2 regions of the Burkholderia ambifaria AMMD genome follow, and region 1 is predicted to be linked to the other one. Evidence: predicted binding sites of a transcription regulator. Region 1 holds the regulator's gene; the other holds the start of a gene.
What was found. The regulator FliA, encoded in region 1, starts transcription of late flagellar genes. The targets are predictions, from matches to a motif close to CTAAAGTTTNNNNNNNNNNNGCCGNTA.

Region 1 (4,192 bases):
TTGTCGATCTGTACGGTCAGTGGCCGCCGCCGGCCGCCACGCGTGCCCGCGGGCACGGTGCGACGGCCGGCGATCCGGCACCATGCCGCGATGTCGCGCGCGCCCGAAGCGGGACGCGCGCGGCACGGCGGCGGCGCATCAGTAGCGGTAGTGGTTCGGCTTGAACGGGCCGTCCTTCTGCACGCCGATGTACGAAGCCTGCTCGTCCGTCAGCACGGACAGGTTCGCGCCGATGCGCGCGAGGTGCAGGCGCGCGACCTTTTCATCGAGATGCTTCGGCAGCACGTACACCTTGTTCTCGTACTCGGCGCCGCGCACGAACAGCTCGATCTGCGCGAGCGTCTGGTTCGCGAACGAGTTCGACATCACGAACGACGGGTGGCCGGTCGCGCAGCCGAGGTTCACCAGGCGGCCTTCGGCCAGCAGGATCACGCGCTTGCCGTCCGGAAAGATGATGTGGTCGACCTGCGGCTTGATGTTTTCCCACTGGTACTGGCGGGTCGACGCGACGTCGATTTCCGAGTCGAAGTGACCGATGTTGCAGACGATCGCGTTGTGGCGCATCGCCTTCATGTGATCGTGGTTGATCACGTGGTAGTTGCCGGTCGCCGTCACGAAGATGTCGGCCTTGTCGGCCGCGTATTCCATCGTCACGACGCGGTAGCCTTCCATCGCCGCCTGCAGCGCGCAGATCGGATCGATTTCGGTGATCCACACGGTGGCGCCGAGGCCGCGCAGCGACTGCGCGCAGCCCTTGCCCACGTCGCCGTAGCCCGCGACGACCGCGACCTTGCCCGCGATCATCACGTCGGTCGCGCGCTTGATGCCGTCGACGAGCGATTCACGGCAGCCGTACAGGTTGTCGAACTTCGACTTCGTGACCGAGTCGTTCACGTTGAACGCCGGGAACGGCAGGCGGCCGTCCTTTTCCATCTGGTACAGGCGGTGCACGCCGGTCGTGGTTTCTTCGGTCACGCCCTTGATGTGCGCGAGGCGCGTCGAGTACCAGGTCGGGTCGGCGTCGAGGTGCTTCGCGATCGACTTGTACAGCGCGACTTCTTCCTCGTTGGTCGGCTTCGCGATCACCGAACGGTCCTTCTCGGCCTTCGCGCCGAGGATCAGCAGCAGCGTTGCGTCGCCGCCGTCGTCCAGGATCATGTTCGCGAATTCGCCGTTCGGCCATTCGAAGATGCGGTGCGAGAACTCCCAGTATTCGTCGAGCGACTCGCCCTTGAACGCGAACACCGGCGTGCCGGCTTCGACGATCGCGGCAGCGGCGTGATCCTGGGTCGAGAAGATGTTGCACGACGCCCAGCGGACATCGGCGCCGAGCGCCTTCAGCGTCTCGATCAGCACGCCGGTCTGGATCGTCATGTGCAGCGAGCCCGCGATGCGCGCGCCCTTCAGCGGCTGCTGCGCCTTGTATTCGTCGCGGATCTGCACGAGGCCGGGCATTTCGGTCTCGGCGATGTTCAGTTCTTTGCGGCCCCAGCCGGCAAGCGCCATGTCGGCGACGACGTAATCCTTGGAAGCTTGCGAATCGATAATGGCGTTCATCACGCCCTCCTTTCTAAAAAAGTTCTAGAAATTGGTGACGTGAGCGCCGTTCAGGAAGCGGGGCCGGCGCGAATCTCGCCGCACGGCTGCTTGGTGAAGCTTTCCGAGCCTGGCGGACGCAGAAGGTCCGTCGCAACGCTCCTCGGAAAACGGGAGGGATTGTAGCAAATCGCGACGAAAATTTCTTGTGTCGGACCGTTGAATGGCCTATGCGGCGACGCGCAGGCCGAAGCGTGCCCTTTTATTGAGACTGAGATGGGCGCGGGCGGATTGCGCGGCAATCGAGCGCACCGCCTTCGATGGAAGACCTGCCCGGCGAATGACCCGCCGCGCCCCCGCCGTCCGCACGTTCAATTCTCCGCGCCGACCCACGCCTGTTCGCGCAACCGCGCGCGCAGGCGTGCGACGGCCTGGCTGTGCAGCTGGCACACGCGCGACTCGCTCACCTCGAGCACCGCGCCGATCTCGCGCAAGTTCAGCCCGCGCTCGTAGTACAGCGACATCAGCAGCTTCTCGCGCTCGGGCAGCCGGTCGATCGCGTCGACGAGCGCCTCGCGCAGGTGGTCGTCGAGCAGCGCCGACAGCGGATCGGCGTGATCGACGCGATAGCGGTCGAGAAACGGCTCGTCGTCGGCCGCGCGGTCGAAATCCTCGTAGTAGATGAGCTGGCTGCCGTGCAGGTCCTGCAGCATCCCCTGGTATTCGTCGAGCGGCATCTTCAGGTGCTCCGCGATCTCGGTCTCGCTCGCCGAGCGGCCGAGCTGCTGCTCGACCTGGTGCACCGCGTACTCGACCTCGCGCGAGGTCTTGCGCAGGCTGCGCGGCAGCCAGTCGTTGCTGCGCAGCTCGTCGAGCATCGCGCCGCGGATACGCTGCGTCGCGTAGGTCTCGAACTGCGCGCCCTGGTCTTCCTTGTAGCGGCCGGCCGCGTCCATCAGCCCGATCATGCCGGCCTGGATCAGGTCGTCGAGGTCGACGCTCGCCGGCATCTTCGCGACGAGCTGCAGCCCCAGGCGCCGCACGAGCGGCGCGTATTGCGCGAGCACGTCGGCCTGGGTCATCTTGCCTTGAGCGTTGTACATCATGGCTCTCTCCTTCCTCACGCGGCGTGGGCCGCTCCCGCCTCGTACGACGGCTTGCCGCCCGCATGCACGGCACGCCCCGCACCCGAGCTCGGGCGCATCGGCCAGTACAGCAAATCGGCGGCAATCTGCCGGTAATCGCGCGCGGCCGCCGACGACGGGAACGCGTCGACCACCGTATGCATCAGGTCGCGCGCATGCTCGGCGAGCGGATCGGCGCTCACGCAGCCGGCGTCGGCGATCGACACCGTCAGGTAGCGGCTCGCGACGCCCGCGAGGTTGTCGAAGGCGGTCCTGGCGTCGGCGTGGCTGCCGACGTGATTGGTCAGCACGCGGAACTGCGCGACCGCGTGCGCAAAATGCAGCCGTTTCATGCACGCGTACGCCTCGGTGATCGCCTGCGCGGCCACCCGCGTGACGATCAGCACGTCGTGCGCCTCGCGCGCGAGCGCCGAGAACGCGCCATCCGCGCCGAGCTGTGCGTCGACCAGCACGATGTCCGCCTGACCGTCGATGAAGTCGCTCAGCTGCGTGTCGCTGTAGCCGTCGCGCGCGAGCCCCGTGGCCGCGCACAGGCTGAACCCGGCGGCGACGCGCGTGCGTTCGCCGTCGCGCAGCCATGCGCCCGCCAGCGTCGCCGAGGCCGAATGCACGTCGGCACGCTCGTCGACGACGAGCACGTCCTTGCCGAGCGCGGCCAGCGCCGCCGCGACGTTCACGACGGTGGTCGTGCAGCCGACGCCCGCCGGCCCGCCCGTCACCGCGACGATGCGCGACGCGCGTCCGGCCAGCAGGCGCCGCAGCCCTTCTGCCTGGTCGATGATCCGTTTATCCAAATCGCACCTCGTGCAGATCGGCGGTGGAACGGGCGGTCAGTGCGGAAAGCAGCGTCGGCATGTCCTCGTCCTCGGGCACGAAGGGCGAACCGTCGCGCGGCACACAGAACGCGCTTTTCAGCAGGAATTTGGTCGAAGCAACGTACAGGTTCTCCGGCACCTTCTGGCCGGTCGACACGTAATGAATGGGCAGCTTGTAGCGGATCACGGTGTCGAGCACGCCGCCGAGGTGGGTCGCCTCGTCGAGCTTCGTCAGGATGCAGCCGGCGAGATCCGGATATTCGGCCGCGCTGCGGTAGGCCTGGACGACCTCGTTGAGCGTGTCGCCGTGGCTCGTCGCGTTGAGCAGCAGCAGGCGCTGCACCGGCGCGTTCGCGCCGTGCAGCATCGCGATCTGGTCGGACAGCGCGCGATCGCGCTGGCTCATGCCGATCGTGTCGATCAGCACGATGTGCTTGTTGCGCAGCTCGGACAGCGCGAGCTCGAGGTCGCCGGCATCCTTCACCGCGTGCACGGGCACGCCGAGGATCTTGCCGAAGATGCGCAGCTGCTCATGGCCGCCGATCCGGTAGCTGTCGGTGGTCAGCAGCGCGACCTTGCTCGCGCCGAAGCGCATCACGCAGCGCGCCGCGAGCTTCGCGGTGGTGGTCGTCTTGCCGACACCGGTCGGCCCCATCAGCGCGAACACGCCGCCGCGCTCCATCAGCGCGTCTTCGT
Region 2 (4,192 bases), 380 kb from region 1:
TCGCCACGCCGGCCGGCTGCGCCATCGGCAGCTGCGCGGCATTGCTCGGCGCGAGGCCGCCGTGGGCCTGCTTCAGCGAGCGCGCGAGGGTCGACGCGAAATCGACGTCGCGGGCCTGATAGCCCGGCGTGTCGGCGTTCGCGATGTTCGACGACAGCAGTTCCTGCCGATAGGCGCGCACGTCGAGCGCCTGGCGGCCGAACGCGAATTCGGCATCGAGTTTGTCCAGCATGTGTGCGTCTCTCCGTATGAAGCGCTGCACGCCCGTTGCGCCGGATGGCGACCCAAGGGGCTTTTTTCCATGACAGCGATGGTAGGCGTCGTGCGCAACCGGCAATCGGGCGAATAACGCGGCAAAGGCCCCCTCTATTCATCGTTTGCGCGACGGCCCCGCTGCCTAGAATGCGAATCGGATCAACGGTTTCGAGGACACGGCGATGACAGGCAGCGCACTTCGCGGAAACGACGGACGCCGGACGCGCGTGCCGCGTGCGTTCGCGCTCGCCGCGGCGCTGTGGCTCGCGGTGCCGGCGGCACACGCGGACGACGGGATGATCGTGATCCCCGGACGCGGCGAGACGGCCGAGACGGCGCTCGCGCATGCGAATGCGGCGAGCGGCGGGCAGTTTGGGGGGAATGCGGGGATGGCGGTGGGTGCGGCGTCGGGCGCGGCGTCGGGAACGGTGCCGGGAGCGGGAACGGCGTCTGGCGTGGGCATAGCGCCGGGAGCGGGCATGGCGATGGCGACCGGTGCGGGCGGCACTGCCGCGGCTGCCTACGCGGCGCAGCCGGCCGGCTCGATGGTCGTGACGAGCGTTCCTCCGCCGGCTGCCGTGCCGGCGCCCGCACCGCGGCCCGTCTACGCGGCCGCACGCATGAACACCGCCGCACGCATGAACACCGGTTACGGCGCGCCGCGCGCCGCCGATCCGGGCGCCGTCGCGACCGTCGTCGCCGGTACGGCCGAATCCGCGTCGAATCCCGCATCGAATCCGGCGCGAGCGGCGATTGCCCCGCGCGTCGCGGCAGCGCGCCCCCTCCCGGCCGCACCGGCCCCGCGCGCGCCGACGGCTGCCACCACCGCGGCCCAGGCTTCCGCCGCGCCCCAGCCGGCGACGCCGCCCGGCCAGCAGGACCCCGACGCGATCCGGCGCACGGCCCTCGCGTTCCTCCAGCAACAGATCGCCGGCCTGCCGGGCAAGACCACCGCGACCGTCGCGACCGCGTTTCCGCGCGGGCTCGCCGCGTGCACGACGCTCGAGCCGTTCCTGCCGACCGGCGCGCGCCTGTGGGGCCGCACGACGGTCGGCGTGCGCTGCGCGGGCGAACGGCCGTGGACCGTCTACCTGCAGGCGAAGGTTGCCGTGCAAGCCACCTATTACGTCGCCGCGCGGCAGATCGCGCCCGGCGAGCCGCTCACCGTGGCCGACCTCGTCGCGCGCGACGGCGACCTGACGGTGCTGCCGCTCGCGGTGATCACCGATCCCGCTCAGGCGGTCGGCGCGACCGCGCTGGCCCGGATCTCGGCCGGGCTGCCGCTGCGCCAGGACATGCTGAAGAGCGCCGCGTCGGTGTCGGCCGGCCAGACGGTGCGGGTCGTCGCGGCCGGGCCCGGCTTCACGATCTCGGCCGAGGGCAGCGCGCTCGCGAACGCGGCGCCGGGCCAGTCGATACGGGTCAGGATGGCCGCGGGGCAAATCGTCACGGCGATCGTCAAGGACGCCGGGACCGTGGAAATTCCGCTGTAGGGGCGGATCCCGCCGCAAGATTGCAAAGAATTGTTTATTCGGAGCCTGTCGGGCTCACGATGCTAAAGTTCGGGCCGACCCGGCCGTTATCTGGGTCATACCGTACAGGAAACCCATCGTGAAGATCGATTCCACTCCGAAACCGAGCCCCCTCGCGTCGACCGGCAACGGCGCGACCCGCGCGCAATCCGGCGCGGCTTCGTCGTCGCCCGCGCAGGCGGCCGACGCTGGATCGACCGGCGGCGACACGACCGTGAACCTGTCGGGTCTGTCGGGCCAGCTGCGTTCGCAGTCGGCCTCGGGCAGCGCCGACATCGACACGGCCCTCGTCCAGTCGATCAAGGACGCGCTGAACGACGGCACGCTGACGATCGACGTGAACAAGATCGCCGACGGCGTATTGAATACCGCCCGCGACCTGCTGCAACAGCAGCGCTCGCAGGGCAACTGAGCCGGCCAGGGGCCCGTCACGCCCTGACCGGTCCCCTGGTTTGCCGGCATGCGCCACCGCGTGCCGGCGCGACGAGCATGACGCGATGAGAGAAGAGCTGCTGGCCACGGTCAACGACGAACACGCGACGGTCGAAGCGTTCGCGTCCCTGCTCGCCTACGAGGAAAAGGCGCTCACGACACCGGAGCCGCTCGACATGCTGCCCGGCATCGTCGAGAAGAAGAGCGTGCTGATCGATCGGCTCGCGCAGCTCGAGCGCACGCGCGACACGCAGCTGTCCGCGCTCGGCTTTCCGGCCGGCAAGAAAGGCATGGACCAGGCCGCCGAGCGCGATGCTCGCCTCGCCGGCCGCTGGCAGTTGCTGCTGCAGGCCGCCGAACGCGCGCGCCAGGCCAATGCGACCAACGGGATGCTGATCCGGATCCGGATGGACTACAACGAGCGCGCGCTCGCGGTGCTGCGCTCGGCCCCCGCGCCAGCCGGCGTCTACGGGCCCGACGGGCGCGTGTCGGCGCTGATGCGCTGAAGCACCGGCGTACCGGTCACGCCGGCGCTCCGACGCGCCGATCACGCCAACGCTCCGACGTACCGATCACGCCGACGCTCTGACGTACCGATCACGCCAACGCTCCGACGCGCCGCCCGCACACCGCGCGGCAGCGCGCCCCCTCCCCGCCTTACAGCAACGGACACGCAGTGACCTGCGTGCCGCGTTCCACGCAAACCCGTTCGTAGTCGCGCAGGTACGCGCGCTCGCCGTCGTCCAGCAGCTCGACGTCGATCAGGTCCCAGTCGTAGCCGACGGTGACGATGTTCTCGAACGAGACGGTGTCCGATGCGTCGTCGTCCGCGCGCACGATCACGATGTTCTCGATCCGCACGCCGCCCTTGCCCGGCACGTAGATGCCCGGCTCGACCGAAATCACCGCATTCGGCACCAGCCCGTACTTCGCGCCCGGCGCGAACCGCACGCCGCCCTCGTGGACGTGGATCCCGACGCCATGCCCGGTGCCGTGGCCGAAATCGTAGCCGTGGTCGCGGCACACCTGCCGTACCGCCGCATCGACGTCGCCGCCCGTGGCCGTCTTCGGAAAGCGTGTGACGAGCCCCTTGATGCAGGCCTTCAGCGCGACCGTATAGATCTCGCGCTGCCACGGCTGCGCGACCGTTTCCGGCCGCGTGCGACGCAGCACGACCCGCGTGCAGTCCGTCGCGAAGCCGGCGTCGTAATACGCGCCGCTGTCGAGCAGCACGAGTTCGCCTTCCGTCAGCTCGACCTCGGCGCTCGCCGTCGTGTAGTGCGCGAACGCGCTGTTCGCGCCGTTCGCCGCGATCGACGGGAACGTCAGCGCGACCGCCGAACGCGCGCCGTACGCGTCGTTGATCGTGCGGGCCAGGTCGTATTCGGTATGGCGCCGCCCCGGCTCGCCGGTCTTCGCCCAGCGCATCGTTTCGGCGATCGCCGCCGAACTGCGCGCGAACGCGTCGCGGAAGCGGTCGAGCACCGCCGGCGTCTTGCTCGCCCGCATCGCCTCGACCGGGTTGAAATCGGCGTGGCGCGCATGCGGCCACACGCGGCGCACCGACTCGACCAGCGCGCAGTTGACCGATTCGAAGCCGTAGCACACGTGGTCGACCGCGCATGACGCGAGGAAGCGCTCGAGTTCGGCGAAGTCGCGCCGGATCACCTGCAGCGCCGGATACGACGTCAGCTCGACCGGGCACCGGTCGCAGCCTTCCGGCAGGAACAGCACGACCTGCGCGCCGACCGCGAACAGGAAGCCCAGATGCGACGACACGTTCGGGATGTGATAGCCGCGGCTGTTCAGCAGATACGCGAGATCGTCCGACGCGCACGTGAAGAACGCCGTCTTGCCGGGCGCCGCGCCGGTGTGCGCGGCGAGCCGGCGGTTCAGCGCGTCGAGGTTCTGCGCGACGCTCGCGCCGGTCATCGTGTCCGGCAGCTCGAAGATCGGCCGCTCGACCACCCAGC

Region 2: flgM (flagellar biosynthesis anti-sigma factor FlgM) is a predicted target of FliA. The motif match lies at 1,811-1,837, and genes of this name have one in related genera.

What each region holds. Positions count from the first base shown of each region.
Region 1 is NC_008390.1:217,252-221,443, reverse strand. It holds gene ahcY (adenosylhomocysteinase) at 139-1,557, opposite strand; S-adenosyl-L-homocysteine riboswitch at 1,592-1,707, opposite strand; gene BAMB_RS00930 (RNA polymerase sigma factor FliA) at 1,908-2,642, opposite strand; gene BAMB_RS00925 (MinD/ParA family ATP-binding protein) at 2,657-3,475, opposite strand; gene flhF (flagellar biosynthesis GTPase FlhF) at 3,468-4,192, opposite strand, start outside.
Region 2 is NC_008390.1:3,389,775-3,393,966, forward strand. It holds gene flgB (flagellar basal body rod protein FlgB) at 1-232, opposite strand, end outside; gene flgA (flagellar basal body P-ring formation chaperone FlgA) at 438-1,748, shown strand; gene flgM (flagellar biosynthesis anti-sigma factor FlgM) at 1,867-2,199, shown strand; gene BAMB_RS15520 (flagella synthesis protein FlgN) at 2,285-2,725, shown strand; gene BAMB_RS15525 (M24 family metallopeptidase) at 2,877-4,192, opposite strand, start outside.